Regions from separate parts of the Paenibacillus sp. IHBB 3054 genome, predicted to be linked through region 1. Evidence: riboswitches for the same ligand, from Rfam matches in the RefSeq annotation. Region 1 holds a riboswitch; each other region holds the start of a gene.
The links. Region 1 has a riboswitch for cyclic di-GMP ahead of ACQ76X_RS11600 (hypothetical protein). Riboswitches for the same ligand answer to the same signal wherever they lie in the genome.
Positions count from the first base shown of each region.

Region 2: it holds a riboswitch for cyclic di-GMP, as region 1 does, so the genes downstream of both, ACQ76X_RS09865 (anti-repressor SinI family protein) here and ACQ76X_RS11600 (hypothetical protein) in region 1, are expected to answer to the same signal.
Region 3: it holds a riboswitch for cyclic di-GMP, as region 1 does, so the genes downstream of both, ACQ76X_RS23790 (flagellar assembly protein A) here and ACQ76X_RS11600 (hypothetical protein) in region 1, are expected to answer to the same signal.
Region 4: it holds a riboswitch for cyclic di-GMP, as region 1 does, so the genes downstream of both, ACQ76X_RS09375 (collagen-binding domain-containing protein) here and ACQ76X_RS11600 (hypothetical protein) in region 1, are expected to answer to the same signal.

Region 1 covers NZ_JBOFBG010000008.1:16,056-21,139, forward strand. Annotated here, with positions in the region: gene ACQ76X_RS11590 (ketoacyl-ACP synthase III) at 168-1,166, opposite strand; gene ACQ76X_RS11595 (hypothetical protein) at 1,198-1,557, opposite strand; gene ACQ76X_RS11600 (hypothetical protein) at 1,696-2,751, opposite strand; cyclic di-GMP riboswitch class I at 2,802-2,893, opposite strand; gene ACQ76X_RS11605 (hypothetical protein) at 3,020-3,787, opposite strand; gene ACQ76X_RS11610 (RNA polymerase sigma factor) at 3,909-4,490, shown strand; gene ACQ76X_RS11615 (DUF4179 domain-containing protein) at 4,459-5,084, shown strand, end outside.
Region 2 covers NZ_JBOFBG010000006.1:145,082-150,165, reverse strand. Annotated here, with positions in the region: gene ACQ76X_RS09870 (2-oxoglutarate dehydrogenase E1 component) at 1-2,371, opposite strand, end outside; cyclic di-GMP riboswitch class I at 2,856-2,940, shown strand; gene ACQ76X_RS09865 (anti-repressor SinI family protein) at 2,968-3,120, shown strand; gene ACQ76X_RS09860 (helix-turn-helix domain-containing protein) at 3,221-3,553, opposite strand; gene ACQ76X_RS09855 (hypothetical protein) at 3,975-5,069, shown strand.
Region 3 covers NZ_JBOFBG010000026.1:53,583-58,666, forward strand. Annotated here, with positions in the region: gene ACQ76X_RS23780 (ABC transporter ATP-binding protein) at 1-437, opposite strand, end outside; gene ACQ76X_RS23785 (FUSC family protein) at 749-1,852, shown strand; cyclic di-GMP riboswitch class I at 2,123-2,215, shown strand; gene ACQ76X_RS23790 (flagellar assembly protein A) at 2,321-4,189, shown strand; gene ACQ76X_RS23795 (flavin reductase family protein) at 4,239-4,841, opposite strand; gene ACQ76X_RS23800 (DMT family transporter) at 4,857-5,084, opposite strand, start outside.
Region 4 covers NZ_JBOFBG010000006.1:35,810-40,893, forward strand. Annotated here, with positions in the region: gene ACQ76X_RS09370 (alpha/beta hydrolase) at 1-757, opposite strand, end outside; gene ACQ76X_RS09375 (collagen-binding domain-containing protein) at 1,044-3,170, opposite strand; cyclic di-GMP riboswitch class I at 3,254-3,343, opposite strand; gene ACQ76X_RS09380 (hypothetical protein) at 3,965-4,378, shown strand; gene ACQ76X_RS09385 (ASCH domain-containing protein) at 4,716-5,084, opposite strand, start outside.

The DNA of each region.
Region 1 (5,084 bases):
CGCTCCTCCAGTTCCAAAATTCCCCTCCGCCACTTTACCCTAAACATAATTCTCAAGTTCAATCTATATAGATGGCTCGCCCCGGCGAAAACACACAAAAAAGCCTGCGGCAAGGCGCAGGCTTTCGTTGTTTTTCTATCGCGTTCCATTACTGCGCAGTAGTGATGCTAGAGTCTCCACAAGGTAGCACAACTCGTAATACCCGCGCCTACCGACCACATAAAGAACAAGTCGCCGGGTACCAGCGTCCCATCCTTAATCGCATGGTGAAGGGTGATAAACGGACTGCTTGTGCCTGTGTAGCCATAAATATCCCCAATGTAAGGGAATTTAACGAGTTCCTCGTCCAGCTTGCCCGCGATATCTTTAATGACGCTCAAGTTTAACTGACTAAGGATATAGTGCTTCACATCACTTTTAGTATAGCCATGTTCCTGAAGCAGCTGTTCAATATTGGATACTGCTGTCGGAAAAGCTACATTGACGTTATACTCCGGATGAAGATAGATTTTCTTCTCTTCAAGCGACAGATGTTCTCCGTACATTTGTGTCATGCCTCCGGCAGGGAACTGCATATCCTCCGCCTTCTGCGTATTGGTGTAGTAAGCCGAATCTATCAGGCCGGAATCCGTGTCCTCCACTCTCTCCAACAGAACCGCACAGGCCGCATCTCCGCAAAGTCCCTTGGACGCCAGGTCCCCTTCTTTGTAGAAACGGGCAATCTGCTCCGACCCTACAATGAGTGCGTATCTCACTCTGGGAGTGGATATCATGGATCGGGCTGCTTGGTCAGCAGCGACAACCATACCTACACAGTTGGCATTGCTGTCATAGATAATGCAGGAATCTTTACCCTCCAGCGCCTGATGCACAAATGCAGCATCTGTCGGAGCGCTGAAATCATGTGTTCCTGAGGAGAATACGATCATATCCAAATCGCTTCCGCTGAGACCACAGTTTTTCAATAGCTTTTTGGATGCTTCAATAGCCATATAAAGCGTGCTCTCTTCATAGTCCGCCGCGTAATAACGATCCTTACGGCCAAAGAACTCCCAAATGCCGATAAGCTTGTCTGCTGAGGATCCGGCCTGCTGAGCCAATTCTTCATTGCTGATCTTATAGGCAGGATGGTGCACTTCGGTGCTTACTATTTTGACATTAGCCATGGTTGACCACCCTCTGCTTTAGATTTAGGATTTAGGATTTAACGATTGCCCAAGCCTCTTCCACCGTATCCACAAAATGTCCTTTAAATCCGGCGCTTGGAGCTACTCTCTGTAATTGAGATTTGGCTACCACTTTCTTCGGATTCACCAGAACCGCATGTTTAAATCCGTTATACAGCACATAGCAGCGTTCCAGAACCGGCAGTATCTCCGGCTTGAATGGCGCCATATCATTGCAGTCAATAATCAGAGACATCTCGTGGATCGGCAAAGTTGGCATGGATGCTTCGAATATTTCCACTTCTTTTACTGTTTCAGCCAATTCGGCAAATCCATGCAAGCTGATGAAGATGGTGTTGAATTCCGGGTACATTTTAGTTTCTGCGATCATTTTTTAATGACACTCCTCTAGTTGTTTTTTTCAATTTACGATTGCGGGATTCATTGGAAATAGGTTCATACCCAAGATTTACCGCTTTACTACTATCGTCAAATTGCACTGTTTTTTTGATAGTTTCGGAAAATTCATTTATGGTGTTCTGACTATTGTACGAAGCACAATATAGTCATTCGCGTCGCGTGAGATCAAAGTATCTTTATTAAAATACACAAAATTGTCCGCACTGCGGTTTCGTTCCCCAAGCAAAAAGAGTTCCCCGTTTCGGAGGTTCACTCCGCGGGCTACTAGTTTATTGTTCATCATTTCCGAGAACACCGCATAATTGTCACCCACGATTAATAGATCGTTCCGGTCGCCAATTACCCATTCACGTTTGAGCAATACTTTAACCGGGGCTCCGGCTTTACTGCGGTCCATCGTCATATAGATGAAGTAATTTTTGGTCTTGCCGGCAGCATCCACTTCTTTGGAGTCAATCATCCAGACAATATCTTTACCATTCGAAGCTACAAGGTTGAAGGATTCATTTTCTTTCAGCTTGTAAATCTCAATTGTTTTTGAACTTGGCAGATCATACAGATACAACGTGCCGGTGTTCCATTTGCTATAGATGAACTTGTCATCTACAAACTGGTAGACCTGATCAAAACCGAGATCATTGATGGTCTGAGTTTCCAGCGTCGTTTTGTTAGTGAAGTAAAAATATGAGCCACTGCTGTGTGCATAATATTTATCACCCACACCGAGTAATTCCGGATTTTTCACTTCCAGCGGAAGCTCGCTTGTTTTTTTGGTTTTCAAATTGTACTGTACCAGCTTCTTCGGATAGATATTAATTTGTTTAGTCACTTCAATTGTGGACTCATAATAATAAACACTGTCTCCCAGGAGCTGCAAGTTCGTTTTGAACGTGTTAGTAGAAGTGACTTTCTCCGTCGTCTTCTTCTTCCAGTTATGTAAGTACAGCTGATAAGCCCCTTTGCTATCCTTCTCCAGTGAAGCGATCGTGTCACCCGTGAACTTGTAGTTGTAGTCAAGCGGCATGTTATATGCAGTTTTGACATCTGTAAAAGTGTACTTCGCAGCTGCGTGGACCGGAGTAGCAATCAGGGGTCCTGCAGCCAAGGCCGCAGCCAGAATAAACGCTAAACCTGGCCTTATTTTGTGGCGAATCTTCAAAAACATGTTTTTTTATTCTCCTTTTGTTGTATTTAGACAACAAAAAACCAAACTACATGAGCGTCCCCGCTGTCATGCCGCTTTCGTGAGCGGTTTAGACCGGTGGCTTTGCGTCTTCCGCCTTTCGGCGGAGTTGCCTTTGTTCATCAGCTGGCGCTTCCGAATCACAAACATATTTTGGTGTTTATTATCTATCTAAATTTATAATTCGACAATAGCAGTCATTATCCTCCTTTTTTCTCACATTCAAATATTGTTCGCTGTATCTGTTTTGTTACGATAGTGCGTAGATCCGTTTGACCATAAAATCGAAAAAACGCTGATTCCAGTTCTCTGACAGCCGTTCGGCCAAGTCTGCAATTAACGCTGCAGCGAGGTCCACCAGCTTCTTGACACCTGAAGGTAATGCGTCCGATCCAAGACCATTTAACGCTCCTGTTAACTCATCCAGTTGCTGTGGACTGAGTTTGCGATGCAGTCTCTTAATGCCGAGCTGCGCTGTAGAAGGATCTAATACATGCCGCAGAACCGCCATTAGATCTGCCGCCAGATGACTGCCGAGCCGATGTGCCCAGAGCAAATCGCCGCGAAGATACGCAGTTTCAAATTCCAGAAGGCTGAAAGTGAAACCGGAAAGGATCCTCGTAATCTCCGCATCCGACATGGGGAAGTTCTCTGCCTTGTAGTTGGCAAGACATCCCTCGGGATCATGCAGGACAAGGATTTGCTCGGTTTGTTTCAGACTCTCCTCAGTCACCGTATAAAGATCGAAATGCAGTCCGTCTTCAAACACGCCAACAATTTGCGGGCCTACGAAGTTAGCTTCCGACCAGAATATCAGCGGTTTATAGCTCTCCATATAGGATATTCTGCACGCTAAAAAATCCGTCAAGCTCTCGCTGTGTACCAAACAGTACAAATCAACATCCGAGTAAGCATCCTGCTCTCCTCCGGCATGTGCACCTTTCAGAAATACCGCCCTGACTGCCGGATCACCCTTTACGGCCAAGCCTACCAGACGGATTGCTTCGTCTTGTTTCATTCTCTCTTCCCCCTGCAATGTGTAGTATGATCTGAACATAATCTTTCTTTTTTTATTAAAAGTGAGAAATATTGTGGCGCTGGTGCGTCTTATATACAAATAAATCAATTGGAGGCACTGGATGAAGGCACAGGAAAACGATGAACAAATCATTGCCGAAGTGCTGCAGGGCAACCGTGAGGCCTTTGCGGTACTCGTAGACAGATACAAGTCGAGCTTGTATGGTCTGCTGCTCGGTATAGGCGCCAGTCACCAGGATGCACAGGATTTGGCCCAGGAAACATTTATTAAAGCATACCAGAAACTCCGCGAGCATCATGGCCAATCAAGCTTTGCCGCTTGGCTGTACGCCATTGCGATCAACCACTTCAGGTCACTGAAAAGGCGGAAATCCCCAGGCCTAACAAGCAGTAACTTACTGGAGGAGAAGGACCGCGGGCCAACCCCTGAAGAGCAGTATATGCGTAAGGAAGACGAGCTTGAAATGCACCGGAAATTGTCCAAGCTTCCAGAGCGATACCGGATTGTACTGCTGCTTCGCTATACCAAAGAATTATCCTATGAGGAAATCTCAGCGATAACGGGAATGCCTATGCACCAGGTCAAAAATTGTCTCCACCGCGCCCGTCAAAAGCTGAAGAAACAATGGTCGAAATCCAGGGAGGGTTCCAATGAAAAAATGGGCTTACACCAATCACAATGACTTGTCCGGCACTGATAACGATCTACTGACGGATTCACAATTGTATACAAGTTCTAATCTGGCTGATGATTTCACAGAGCGCGTTATGGAACAAGTTCGCAATACTGAGATACTGCCCGCCTCCGGGCAAAAATTATCCGAGATATCCGGAATGCAAAAGGGCCGCACCATAAAAAGAGGCTTAAAGTGGGGCAGCACTGTTGCTGCAGTGATAGGAATTGCTTCATTACTGTTCTTTATAGGCAAATCAGGTACAGTGTCAGAGACGCTGTCCAACCCTCCACAGAAACCGTTCCTCCTTGCCAACCAGTGGGCAGAGCTTGGTCTGCTGGACGCCAAAATACTCGGAGTGGTGCAGCACCCTGGCATAGAGAAAACCGATAAAGGCTATACCTTTGTCCTGCAGGACGTAGTGGCTGATCCTACCCGTTTGGTGCTTAACATTAGCATTACGGATAAAACCGGACATGCTGCCAACGACGCAATGTCCAAATTTAATACCAGCCAATTGGAAATCCATGATGAACAAGGACACAACATCGGAGAACTGAAAGAGATCATGCCCTTGGCCAGTGACATTTATGGAAACTCTGG
Region 2 (5,084 bases), on a different contig from region 1:
GGATCAGGCTTTTCGGAGCCATGACCACCAGCGGGCGGGCATCCGATTTGCCGCAAAGGCCAGCTTGGCGGCGGAGAAGATGGAAATACTGCGACGCACAGGTCAGATTGGCTACAGTCCAGTTCTCTTCAGCCGACAGCTGCAAGAACCGTTCCAGCCTTCCGCTGGAATGCTCTGGCCCCTGGCCTTCGTAGCCGTGCGGCAGCAGAATCGCCAGGTTGCTGCGTTGGGTCCATTTGGCGCGTCCGGCAGCAATGAACTGGTCGATAATGACCTGTCCGGCGTTGGCGAAATCACCATACTGCGCTTCCCAGATGACAAAGGTTTCCGGGGCAAACACGTTATAGCCGTATTCGTACCCGAGCACTGACGCTTCCGACAGCGGACTGTTATACACCCCGAAGGAGGCGCTGGAGTCCTTAAGCTGATGCAGCGGAGAGAAAAGTGCCCCTGTGTCACTGTCATGCAGCACCAGATGGCGGTGCGCGAAGGTGCCACGCTGGGAGTCTTGGCCGCTGAGGCGAATCGGTGTGCCATCCTTCAGAATCGTAGCGAAGGCGAGGGCTTCTGCGAGTGCCCAGTCCACACGTTCTCCATCATTCAAAGCGTCTTTGCGGCGCTGCAGAATCCGCTCCAGCTTCGGATAGACCTGGAAGCCGTCCGGCACCGACAGCAGCTCCCGGTTAATTTCCTGCAGGTTGTCAAGCGGAACCGCTGTAGGACGCTGCGGCATACGTGCGCTGTCCAGTGCAACTGAGGTTTTGGCCTCCGCGTTTTTATGCTTGCCTTCCTTCATCTTATCAAAGGCTTGCTGCAGTACGCCTTCAGCTTCGGCGTTCATTACCGTAACGTCTTCTGCCGTGATAACTCTCTCCTCCTGCAGCCGTTCCGCGTACACTTTGTATACAGTAGGATGATTGCGCACTTTACCATAAACAATCGGCTGTGTCGTTTCCGGATCATCCATTTCATTATGTCCATGGCGGCGGTAGCCGATCAAGTCGATTACGAAATCCTTCTTGAACAGATTGCGGTAGGCGCTGGCCAGACGGACGGCGGCAATGCAAGCCTCCGGATCATCGGCATTGACATGCACAATCGGAATTTCATAGCCCTTAGCCAAGTCACTGGCATAGTGGGTAGAACGGGAATCCTCACTTTCCGTCGTGAATCCGATCCGGTTATTGACGATAATATGCACCGTACCGCCGTTCTGATAACCTTTAAGCTTGCCGATATTAAGGGTTTCGGCCACGATGCCTTCACCCGGGAAGGCAGCATCGCCATGCATCAGCACAGCCATGGCTTTATTCGTATTTAGCTTAGGCAGACCCGGAGTGCTGCGGTCTTCCTGGGCCGCACGCGTGAAGCCCTCAACCACCGGATTGACGAATTCCAAGTGGCTCGGATTGTTGGCCAGTGTGATCCGTGTACGGACGGTTTCCCCTTCACGGACGGCGCGGTCAGCGCCGAGATGATATTTCACATCGCCGGTCCAGCCGTAGTTGATGCCCATGGAGCCTTCGGAAGGGAACAGCTCCTTGTTCGGCGAATGATGGAATTCCGAGAAAATAATATCATAAGGTTTGCCCAGGATATGAGCCAGGACGTTAAGCCGTCCGCGATGCGCCATACCCATCAGGATATGTTCGGCACCGTCATGAGCAGCAGCACGCACGATTTCATCCAGCATTGGCACCAAGGCGTCATTGCCTTCCAGGCTGAAGCGTTTCTGGCCGACAAAGGTTTTATGAAGGAAAGTTTCGAACTGCTCTACCTGAATCAGCCTTTTCAGCAATTCTTTGCGCTCTGTGTTGTTTAGAGGCGCGGGAGAGCTGGTAGATTCCGCCTGGCTGTTCAGCCAGCGCAGCTCCTGCTCGTCACGCACATGCCCGAATTCATAGGCAATGGTCTGCGTGTAGGCCTGGCGCATCCGGTGAACGGCATCCCAGGCCGTATGAACGTCACTCGGGGCATTCTCCCAGATCAGCGAGGCGGGCATAGCCATTAAATCCTCGCGGGTCAGATCATAGGTTTCGTACTCCAAATATTTCGCCATCGGATTGTTTCCCCGGTCCAGCGGGTCGATATTGGCGGCCATATGGCCATGTATACGGATATTGGCGATCAGCTTGGATGCCCTTACGGCCTTTCTAAGCCACTCAGTATCTCCTGAAACCACAGGCAGCGGTGCCTGTTCGGCATCGGGAGCCAATGGAGGGGGGCCGGAAAGGGTGAAGAGATCGCGGTAATTATGCTCTACTAAAGTTGGATCTTTTACAAATTGCTCATATTTCTCTTGGATGTAACCCAGATTGGGTCCGTAATACTTGCTCCACACAGTTTCGTTATAGGGATCTTTGACTGCCATGAATACATCCTCCTAACGGATGAACTCCATGCGCGCCAAAATTTCGCCGGCGCCCTTGTGGAGCTTCGATGTTTGCGGTTTCATTCCTCATCTTATTGTGCAACTTTCAAGGCGGGTAATCAATTCATACTTTGGTTGAATCCGTTCGCAAAACGGTATGATTCAGTGCCTAATTCATACAGAACTATTATAAGTTTGGTTTCTTAACTATATGAAAATGATGCGGCGGTGTGATTGAAATGAACGAAATAAAAATGTTGTTTTCACTTTTCATATATACATACATAGATAAAGAGGCTTGTTCTACAATTTTTTAGGATTCTCGAGTAATTCGTACAAGTAGTTGGCAAAATAATCAATTATTTTCCGTTTCTAATTATACAATATTCCCATAAATCGACACACTTTTCGTGTAAGATATTGTATAATGTTATGGCGGATAACGGTTTCATGAATTTCTAGCCAGATCCTTTCATGTAAAGGATCCAGTAAAGGGTAAACCTGCCGAAAGACAGGGGCACAAAGTCTCGGGTCTAATGTAGAAATACTACGACGGCCGGACTGCCTGGGGACGCGTAATCTTAGGAGGAGATTTCTTGGATAAGTCCAACCAGGGGAACAACGGAGAACTGCAGACAGTTGATCTGGATTTAGAATGGGTCTATTTGCTGATGTCGGCTAAGCAGGCGGGCATCAAAGTGGATGAAATCCGCCAATTTTTTAATGAGAAGACTTTGCAGGCAATGTAGCGGTTGGTTGTTAAAAGTTTTTGTACATACAGAAAGGGCACAGCGGATCTCTCCGCTGTGCCCTTTCTGTATGACCGGCAGTAGAAGGAACCCGCATGAATCAGGAATCCTTCTGCTCCAGCCGCCATTTTTGATAGTCCAAGAACTCTTTGAATTCCCGCTTGCTTATACCCGAAGCCATAGCTTCCAGTACGAGCCGGGACCATTCTCCATCCAGAGGTGACTCCTGCACATCGGAAGGCTCGCCGTAAAGCAGCGCATGAATGGACACCTGAAGTGCGTCAGCGATTTTTTCAATAAATTGAATAGAGGGGTTAGATTGTATATTTCTTTCCACATTGCTTAAGTATGATTTCGCCACATCAGCCTTATCCGCAAGCTCCGAAAGAGACAAGCCTTTTTCCAGACGGAGATGGTGGATGCGACTTCCCATATTATCTGGCACGATAAAAACGCCCCTCCGTACTTTTTGTTACAGTATAACAAATAACCGGAAGACGGACAAAGCACTATAGAATCAGTTCCAGTATGAATGATCCCCCTTTTATGTCGTTTCCACTCCAAATCCCCATTATTTTTGTTCCCTCTGCGGTATCATTTAGATTTTTCATGCGAAAACGTTCGTTAAAAAGTACGATAAGCTGAGGGAAATGAAGCTAAAAGCAGAATATCAACTATAAATCGTTCTTTATTAAGAATATTGCAACAAAATGAGATTTTTGATTTGTAGGAGTAATGGCATATACTTACGTCATAGTTCTTAATAACGAACAAATAACGTTCGTCATAAAGGCTGGGTGTTAATAGATTACCTTGTTTGCAGGAAATTGCAAGCAGCTAAAGGAGAGGCTCCTGTGAGGCTTTCACGTTCTTCCCGGAATAGAAACATCCGTCGGTATACGCTTCCCCAAATTGCAGGGATCGTAGTGATTTCGGCTTATGGCATCGGCCAAATTACAACGCCCACGTATGCATTGCTGACTAACGTCGCAGCAACCGAATCCTCCAATATCACCACAGCATTTGTGTTTCCAAGCACGGTCGATCATATTGCCAACCAAGCCAGCGAAGCGATGAAGCTTGCTGCCTGGCAGCGTGAAGCGGCGAGAGAGGTGCTAGCGGAGATAACGGATAAGAATACGGACTCGGAGACCGCAGAGGGACGTATTGGAGGTATTCAAGAGGCTGCTGCACAAACGCGTGAGGCTGCGGCCGGCGCGGCTGCTTTTTTAGCTGAGCTTCAAGGCTATCTAACACGCTCGCAATTAGAGCTGGAGCAGCAAGTCAATGAAGTGAACCAGAGACTTTCTCCATATGAGGTCGATTTTAATCAATTAACAGCCGCACAAAATAACGATATCCCGGTATTCGAACAATTGCTCAGCCAAGCCAATCTAACACTGGGCGAATTTCAGGAGATGGTTAGAAAGCTAAGCTCCATCAGAAGAGTGGACGCTTATGTGCAGGCTGCCTATCATCAGGCATCGACCGCGGCCGAACAGGCTAGGAGTTATGCGGACGAAACCTCGTTGATGCATACGGAGGCCGCTGACGTGATCCAAGGACTGAAAGAGGCTGAAAAGAAGGCGAAGCTCGAAGCGGAAGAAAAGGCGAAGCTCGAAGCTGAGAAAAAGGCGAAGCTCGAAGCCGAGGAGAAAGCGAAACTCGAGGCTGAGAAGAAGACGAAGCTCGAAGCTGAGGAGAAAGCGAAGCTCGAAGCCGAGGAGAAGGCGAAACTCGAAGCCGAGGAGAAGGCGAAGCTCGAAGCTGAGGAGAAAGCGAAGCTCGAAGCTGAGGAGAAGGCGAAACTCGAAGCTGAGGAGAAAGCGAAGCTCGAAGCTGAGGAGCAAGCAAAGCCTGATAAGACTGCTGAGCCTGAAGCCCCTGCCCCGGACGCGAATCCTGACAGCATAACGGTAAAAATAGGCGAAAAGCAAGGCGTATTCTAAACAAGGCGGTGCTCT
Region 3 (5,084 bases), on a different contig from region 1:
GCTACACGCTGCCTCTGTCCGCCGGACATTTCATTAATGGCCCGCTGATCGTAGCCTACAAGGTTGACGAAGCGCAGCGCTTCCTGCACCTTTTGCGTGATGACCTCTTTCTTAAGCTTCTTGATCCGCAGTCCAAAGGCCACATTCTCAAATACGTTCAGGTGCGGAAACAAGGCATAGTCCTGAAATACCGTATTGACCTGCCGTTCGTTGGCGGGAATGTGGTTGATGATTTTGCCGTTCAAATAAATGGAACCTTCCGTTGGTTCAGCAAACCCGGCGATCAGACGCAGGATTGTCGTCTTTCCGCAGCCCGAGGGTCCCAGCAGTGTATAGAATTTGCCGCGTTCGATCTCGAAGCTGACTCCTTTTAACACGGCTTCTTCATCGTCGTATTGTTTGGTAACCTGGTCAAAAGAAATAATAGTGCCTTCCAGGGTAGTTATGGCTAACGACCTCCCTTACCTTATGTAGTACAACCTATTTTACCCGCTTCTCGCAGGGAACAATCTAAAGTGGCATGCTCAGCGCTGATAAGCGACAATTCCTCCCTTCCTTCGACACACTTCAATATATATAGCATATAGGATTAATGCAATATATGCGATAGCTTACAATGTTAACTGCAGTGCAGAAACTTAACAAGTTCGTAAAAACTGTACCCGTTATTGTTGTTTTTGAGTGCTATAATGAAAATTGCTGAAAACCTAAAAATGTTCTCTTATTGATGTGAAAGAAGATGACTAACATGAACGAGGGGTTGCAGGACCGCCTTGAAAAATTCGGATTATCTCTATATATGATACGCGTTACGATTGCTGCTTCACTCTCCTGGCTTGCGGTTCACAGCCTGCACGGCGACAGTTATTTATACTTTGCACCGCTTGCCGCAATTCTTATCACCCAAGGAAGCGTCAAGGCTTCGCTGGAAAAAGGGATTTACCGTCTGATGGGCGTTGTGCTCGGTGGAATTGTCAGCCTGCTCGTGGGCCATTTCTTCGACGTGGGGGCACTGTCTATTCTGCTGATGCTGCTGATCGGCATCGGTGTGGCCACCGCCTGCCGGATTAACATTCAAGCCGTTTCCCAGGTCGGTGTGACCTCCGTGCTGGCATTGACCTTTTATCAGGACCCTTATATCGTGTGGAGAGTCGCGGAGACCTTAATCGGCGTGCTGATTGCCTTAATAATAAATATGATTATCGTTCCCCCCGGGGGGTTCGTCAAGGTTAAACGCCTGGCACTGGAAGGGACCCTGCTGCTGGCCGATGCCTTGACCGGACTCGCCGCAGAGAGCAGCAGTTCTAAGCAGGCTCCGGAGAGGCTGGTGCGTTCCGGACAACTGCTGGCGAAGAGCGACAAGCAGCAGAAAGAGCTGCACTATACGTTATCCCATTATCAATGCCGCAGCGGATTGCGGTCATTGACACAGGCAACCTCGCATCTGCAAAAGGTTCACCGCTACGTCAAGGAGATCGCCGAGGAGATTTCCCTCCTGCCTGCACATTATGCCGCAGCTGACTGGATGACAGAGGTCGTAACGGCAACCGCAGACTGCATCGCCCTGTATGGAACCAAGACTTTGTCCGATGCCGAATGCACCCGTTCGCTTCCCGAAGCGCTGCGCCGCGCCCGGGATCTGCAGTTCGCCTGGTTCTCCGAGCTGCAGGGTCAATGCTCATTGACAGCAGTCCGTGATCTCGGAGCCGTCTTCTCCCATCTTAACCGGGTGCTGGAGGAAATTGAACGGGCCGATTATGCAGCCACAGTTATACCGGCACCAGTCTCCGTCCGGGCCGGAAGCGCACGCGCCGTGCACCTTGTCAAAAGAGGGCTCTCCCACAAGCTATAAGCTTGGGAGCGTCCTTTTTTTCGCAAAAACGACTCTGTCCTTTGAGAAAAGGCAGGGTCGTTTTTGCTTGTAATATCGTTTGGACTTTAACCCGCTTCCCTTTTAAAGGGATACCGGAGGGATTGTTATTATTAAGTTGAAAATTTAATACTAAAGTACTAGAATTAAGCTTGTTTGTAGAATTATTTTGGCAACCACTCCAGTATTGAACATTCCCTGTCGATTTGAGTCGATTAAATGACCTCATGCTGAATGTATATCATTGATCTATTTTTTTAAAGGCAAACTTCCCGAAAGGGCAGGACGCAAAGCGATGGGCCTAAGAATGTGAGACTATCCATTCATGGTCGCCAGGCTGCCAATTGAGATGTGACTTGGGTACCGGTAGGTGAAGGCAACCTATCATAGTCCATGATGCTCTTTTCTGTACAGATGCCATTGATTATACGAAGAAGCGAGGTTAGAGTAATGCCACAGCATATCATCGAGAAATTCGGGCATGTATTTCATACCACAACGCCAATCGGGAACCCCGATCTTCCGGCTCTGCCCTCTGTGCAGGCTAAGCCGCTCCGTGGGGGAGATGAGGATAAGAACGGACGTATTATCGTACAGAACAACCAAATATTCATTACTCCTCCTCTGCCCGGCGGCAAACCCGCTGTCATTTCCTCCGTTCACCCTGTGGTGTTGAATATTAACCGGAAGACGGTGACAGATCCTACGGAAGTAACCCCCACAGACCGTATCACCTGGGAGATTTGCGAGAAGCCGCAGTATCAGATCACCGTATCCGAAGATAAACTGAAGGTCTACTTCACGCTCTACCGTGCAGAAAAGTACGCCTGGAAGCTCGCCAGCTCCCCGGCTGCAGCAGATGTCACAGTCCGGGCGCAACCGAATTGCGGCCTGCTGCTGTCCACCCTTACGGTGGACCAGATTATCGCCGGCTTCAAGAAAAGCTCCATTATGCGCGATCTCAACATTCCGGCTCTTTATGCAGAGCTGAACAACCCTACCTATCTCCCGGTCTGCATCGCAGAGGGTAAAGCCCCTATTCCCGGCAAGAATGCCCGGCTGGAGCTGTTATTTGCTGAGGACAGGGAATATGAATTCATTCGGACTGCCGATCCTGCAGATTTCCTGAACCATCCAAGGGTTCCTTTTGTCCAGGAGGGAGAGGTCATTGCCCGTAAGCTGCCTGCGGAAGAGGGAGTGCCCGGCATCGACGTGTATGGCGGAATTATTCCCTCCCCGCCGCCGCAAGACATTCAGCTGGTCACCAAAGAATGTACAACCCTGCTGGCGGACGGCGGGATCGCTTCCCTCCGCCAGGGAAGGCCCCGCTTAACGGGATGCGGTCTGAACCGCAAGGTTTTTGATTTCCCCCAGACATATCTTGTTCCCGGGGATATGAACCCCGAAGCCGCCAAAATGATGTTCCCGGGTGATGTGGTCGCCACCAATGATATCGGAAACCAGACCATCCTTGAAGCGTTGGGGAATGTATACATATACGGCGACGTTACACATGCAACAATCACAGCTACAGGCAGCATTTTTGTCCAGGGCAAGGTTGTCGGCAGCCAATTGTACTCCGGGCACTATGGAGCCAGACATAACCGCCTCTGCATGTACTCCGCTCTCTTGATGGAGGAAGTGACCAGTCTGAGAGAAGCGTCGCAGCAGTTGGCGAATACCGTCCAATCACGCCAGCAAACCGTAAAATACGGTCTGGTGGTTATGCTGCTGCTGGAAAGCAAATATGACCATCTCCCCGGCCTGATCAGTGATCTCCAGGATGTTATTGCCGGGATGAATCCCGATTATCCTATCGACACCGGGCAATTAAGACATATGCTGGAGGTATTCCTGCACCCGGGGCAGTTCACCGATTTCTTCACGGATGCTGTTCTTAGCACGTTTCTGAGGCTGTTGCAGGATTTGCATGACGCCATATCCGGGATGCAGGAGGAGAATACACGGATCGACATCGCCTCGTCACAGCATAGCATTATTAAATCCGGCGGAGATCTCCATGTTCATAAGGAGGGTAGTCTGCACAGCCAGCTGTTCTCTTCCGGCAATGTCCGTTTCGTAATGAAGGAAGCGGTGTGCACGGACTCCACAATCGAGGCGGCAGGCTCCATCAGCGCACAGACTGTAGGGAAGCAGTCCTCCGAGAAATCGGTGCTTACCGCCGGCAAAAATATTACAGTCCGCAAAATCTGCAACAGCGAAGTGACGATTGGAGAATATACCGCCAAGATTGACGGGACAGATGAAGAACTTGTCTTCACCGCCCAAAGCCTGCGGTTAAGAAATCAGGCGCAGTAGCTTTCCTCTGCCCCAAAATATCTGATCTAGCTGCTAATACCCAGCCTAATCAAGATTCATACTGAGGTCTGTCCAGCTCAAAAGTCCGGCCAATTGCTGCATAGGATGCGCCGGCCAGACGGCTGACCGGCTTCAGCTTGCCGACATCAATTCGGCCGTTATGAATCAGCTCATCCTCTACATGAAAACCTAGCACTTCGCCGATAACCATATCGCAATGTCCGAGCTCCACAAGCTGCACCAGCCGGCATTCCATCGCAATCTTACATTCCTGTACACGCGGGACCTTGACGGCTTGTCCGGGTACCGCCGTCAGCCCGGCCAGCTCAAGTTCGCTGATTCCGCCGGGTGCATTGATTGAGGTATGGTTGACTGCAGTGATATTGTCCTCATCGACGATATGGACCACAAATTCCTTATTCGCGGCTATATTGCGCGGCGTATGCTTCATTTCTCCGCCTGCTTTGCGGACACAGGAGAACATGACCATAGGCGGATCATCATTTACAATATTAAAAAAGCTGAACGGGGCGGCATTCACGATCCCCGCTTCATCCACCGAGGTTACAAAGGCAATCGGCCTGGGCACAATGCTGCCGATCAGCAGCTTATAATTATCATGTGCCGTTTGTCCATCCGTCTGAATATACATGATTATCCCCCTGTCTTAACTTGTCAGCCGCCGTGCGGCCCGGCCTATCTTAACATTCACCAGAATAATGCTGCATACGATCAGCAGCATACCCACTACCAGATTCAGCGTAATCCGCTCATTTAATAATACTACACTTGACCCGATTGAGATCAGCGGAATCAGGAAGGTGAATGAACCGACCTTGCTGGCCTCTCCTTCATTGATCAGCTTGAAATAAACCATCCACCCCAGCGCAATGAC
Region 4 (5,084 bases), on a different contig from region 1:
GGATCGGCACCCGTGCCTTACGCACCTGCTTCAGCGCTGATGCCTCACCGAAGAAATAGCCTGCTTTCAGCCGGGTAATCAGACTGGCAATCTGCACGAAGGGAAAGCTTGGCAGATGATACATCCGCCAGAGCTGATAAGAGAGCTGTGCTTTGACCGAACTATACCCGCAGTCGGCAACAACCGCCTTCACCTGCGGCGGAAGCTCTTCACCTGCGGTCATCATCACCGTTGCTCCGCCCATAGACACCCCATGCAGCACAATCTGCGCCTGCGGCCCATTCTCTTCAATGATGTATTCGATCCACTTTACATAATCCCGGCGTTCGGGCCAGCCAAATCCTATGTAATTGCCCGTGCTTTCACCATGTCCCCTGGCATCGGGAATCAGCACATTATAGCCCAGGTTTTCATAATAAATCTTGGCGTAGGCCCCCATATCCTTGGCTTTGCCGGAATAGCCGTGGGCAACGATTGCTGTACGTCCGGCTGCCCGCTCTGACGGCAGATAATAACCCCGCAGCTTCAGTCCATCCTCTGAGCTCATGTCGACATTCCGGAAGCTCTGCCGGGCGATCCACTCCGCCCCTTCTCCCCAGGATGCCCCGGCCACCGGCGGATCTACCTTCAGCGCGGGTGATTTCGCCAAAAACTCCTTAGGCGCCCGATGGATCGCCACTCCATAGAAAAAGAAACCCGCATAGGTCAATCCTCCGGCAATGAATATAATAATCGCCAGTATAATTACACTCCACATGAATATTCTCACCTTTCCTTCTCGTAGCTGTGGGATACTCCAGTCACAATCATGCGGGCTCCGCAATGATTTCTGCATAGTATAACATGGTAGCCTCGCCTGCGAGAAATGTACATATAACAGATGGATTGAAATCTAAACCATTGTTGTATAATAACCCTCAAAACGTAAGAAACACCCTATAAAAAGGCCGCTTCCGGGATTTTCTCTCCCGTAAGCGGCCTGAATTATGTTTAGAACATGGCGTCTGGACTGCTATTGGCCCGAGTGTGATTCAATGAAAGCCTCAGCGTTTTCGTCTGCTGGTTCTTGCCGTTCTGCTCAGCAGCAGACCTACTCCGGCAATAGCGAGACCGGTAATATAATAAGGTGCCGGGCTGGCTTCACCCGTTTGCGGCAGACTCTCGGCTGGATCCACAGTCCCCAGCGGAATTTCTTCATCAAGAATAATTTCTTCATCCGGTACCGAAGCAGGTACTGGGACAGTCGCTGGAGTAGTCTCCGGCGTTGGCTGCACAGACGAAGGTTTGGTCACAGGGCCCAAAGGCAGCGGATCCTCATCAATCGTAATCTCCTGATCGTCATTCGTACCAATCACCGTTGGTGTCGGAGATGGCGTCGGGTCTACCGTTGGTGCTACACTCGTCGGTGCTGGCGTTGGGTCTACCGTTGGCGCTACACTCGTCGGTGCTGGCGTCGGGTCTACCGTTGGCGCTACACTAGTCGGCGCTGGCGTTGGGTCTACCGTTGGCGTTACGCTTGTCGGCACTGGCGTCGGGTCTACCGTTGGCGCTACACTCGTCGGCGCTGGCGTTGGATCTACCGTTGGCACCGGTGTTGGTGTCGGTACCGGCGTTGGCGTTGGTGTCGGTACCGGCGTTGGTATTGGTGTCGGCGTCGGTGTTGGTATTGGTGTCGGTGTTGGCACCGGTGTTGGCGTTGGTATTGGTGTCGGCGTCGGCGTCGGTGTTGGTATTGGTGTCGGTGTTGGCTCCGGCGTTGGCGTTGGTGTCGGTGTTGGCTCCGGCGTTGGCACCGGTGTTGGCGTTGGTGTCGGTGTCGGCTCCGGTGTTGGTGTCGGCGTTGGTGTCGGCGTCGGCGTCGGCGTCGGTGTAGCCGTTGGTGTTGGTGTCGGTGTCGGCGTTGACGTTGGTGTCGGTACCGGCGTTGGTATTGGTGTTGGCGTCGCCGTCGGCGTTGGTGTTGGTGTCACTGTCGGTGTCGGTGTCGGTGTCGGTGTTGGCGTCGCCGTCGGCGTCACTGTCGGTGCCGCCGTTGGTGTCGGTGTCGGTGTCGGTGTTGGCGTCGCCGTTGGTGTTGGCGTCGGTGTCGGTGTCGGTGTCGGTGTCGGCGTTGGTGTCGGTGTTGGTGTTGGCGTCGCCGTCGGTGTTGGTGTTGGCGTCGCCGTCGGCGTTGGTGTTGGCGTCGCGGTCGGCGTTGGTGTTGGTGTCGGTGTTGGCGTTGGCGTCGGTGTCGGTGTCGGTGTCGGTGTTGGCGTCGGTGTCGGTGTTGGCGTCGGTGTCGGTGTCGGTGTCGGTGTTGGCGTCGGTGTTGGCGTCGGTGTTGGCCCGACTGGCGGCACCGTTCCCTCAAAGGTATGATGATGCATCTGAATATAACCGCTGAATCCTTTTGCAATAAGGGTACCATGCAGCTCAGCTCGGCTGAATGCCACAAAGGCATGAGGCGCTAACATGGTGCCTTCAATGGTTGTGTTGCCATTTGCTACAGAAGAAGCTTCGTAGAAGTTGAACAGCACATTGTGAGGTTTGCCGTTCCACATTTGAAAATCCGGAATGACGACCTTATTCCCGCTTACATTGATAATTACCGTGGCATTTCCTGCAATGTTGAACTGGAGACCGTTGGTAACCGCCAAATCCGCAGCAGTCAAATGAATGACATTAAAGGAATCCGGAGCGTTAATCGTCATTTTCCCTCCATCTCTGACAAAGGGCTGTGTTTGTTTCAGAGCAGCGAGTTCACTCGAACGCTGAATCAAAAATTGCTCCTCAGCTTGAAAGTCGATCGGATGACCCTGCCGCGTGCCTCCCTTAAGATCGGCTCCTGAACTTTTCATGCTGCCTCCATATACAGAGGTGCCATAAACTGTTCCATTTGAAAAGTCGATGTCTTTGCCGGCGATAAGCACATCTCCACCTACAGCATCCTTGGATACGCCATATCCTTGAAGAGTAATGTTCCCTGCAGCAGCAAGCCGTCCGTGGATCTGGTCATTGCTTTGCGCGAAATCTCCAAAGATAAAGGCGTTGAAATTCCCGGCGACTCCCAGCACCGGTGTTGGGGTGTACGGCATGCTTGCCGCCGCCTCTGCATTGATCCCCGGATGAAGCATATTGCCGATGGTTAAAATCCCCGTCAGAATCAAGGCTAATAATTTGTTCTTCAACAATGATATGTACCTCCTATGTAACTATTCTATGAATGCACAGATTGGCCCATAACAACAAAAAGACCGCCAAGAAGGGTTAGCTTCATGGCGGCCGGACGATCATGGCACCTTTAGAGTGCTGTAGATTCCTGACTTTGCGTCCCGCTCTTTCGAACGGTTTGCGATTATACATGAGAAGTTGGTAACAGTTGTTTTCTATGTAGTCTATGACTTTTGTTACTTTCGGACTAGGATTAGTCTATCTCTTCACCCTCTCGTTTGTCAATCTATTCCTTATTTTTTCGATAGATTCTCTGCAAAAATCCTCAATCCCGCTTCACCTAAGGGTTTCGTTGTATTCACCGATCACATAAAACAAATTTTCAATATTAAAAATTAGTATATTCGAACCACTTTTCAACCCATGGCGAAACGGCAAAAAAACTGTCGCCAGCACTTGGCAGCAGTTTTTGGTCATTTTCAATTTACACAAGTCAGCGGGCAACAGCCGGACTCAGAATTTGTATATTTTATAACAGCTGAACCCAGCCGATCATGGACATCCATATTGGAACACTTAAAAACAACCCGAACAGCAACCCGCGGCGGAGACTTCCCTCATAATTCATCACAATTCTCCTTTTTAATGAACTTTATTTTTCAATATTTATTATTTCAATTTTAATATAAAATAATTCTTATAATTATTTTGTGAATTATGTCACATTGTTTAGTTGTTTAGAAATTCCATTGATTAATTTTTGAATAATCGGTTAAAATACGAATATACGTTCTTATTAGAGGTGATTGAATTTATGCATAGAGCGGAGAGTAACGATAATACACTGGTCAAATCCTATATATTGCTTCCGCTGATTTTATCAGCCTTTGAACGGGATTCAGCCATTATGTCGACACAACTGCGGACCCCCGCTCCATACATGGATGTTCTCCGTACTGCTGCGAATGCAGCCACTGCCGATCTGAGGGATGTGCGCGCCGAAATGAGGAAACGCGGAGTTAAGGTCTATGAACAGCAGCGGCTCCAGGTCGGCATCGAGGCCAAATTTATATGCCGGGGATATCATGAACGGATGCTGCTGCTGGATGACGTCATCGCTGCACAGGCCGCTATCCATATGCGCAAATACCTGGGACTCGATATCTCCGGCTACCACAGCTATGAGGAACAGTACAAAATCAAATCCGGCCCTCAAGCAAGCCTGTAGCCTTTGGTGCGTTGAAGAATAAAAAACAGGCCTTGCCATGGGAGTCGGCAAGACCTGTAAAGTACCCGCTATAAATTACATTAAAACCTTCCAATAGCCCAATGTGCCGAAAATAACGACCAGCGCCACGGGATATAGAATTCTCCGGCTTACCTTATCCTTAAACGTAAGAAATAAACATAACATGCAAAGCCACGCAATAAGAAGACTGCCCATTTCCTATGCATACGCTCCTTCCTGAGCCCATTCATACCTGTATTCCACCGAACCGCCGGTACCGTCATAACATTTTCCGTCTATCCAATTAGACTTGCCGATCTGAAATTCCATAAGCGCTTCACCGCTTTCTTTGCGGAACAGGATGCTCCCAGAAGCCCAGTCGGCCCTTAGCCGGAATGTTGTCCTCCAGCGGAGTGACCCCCGTCAATTCCCAGGCAAACCGGCCCTCCCTATAATCTCCAAAGATATATTCGCTGCCGTAGGGCCAGCCTTCTTCAGCCATACCAGCTGTAACTTCATAACAGTTTATCAGCGATCCTGTCGCTATAATCGCTCCGGCAGGCAAATTGTCCGCTGTAAGACCATGACGGGCGAGCACCGATTGGAAAGGCTCCCGTAAGCATACTTCCTTATCAATCTTCAAACCGGCATGAATGGCGATTTCACCCCGGTAAGCCGTTCTCCAGGAACGGGTCTCGAATGATTT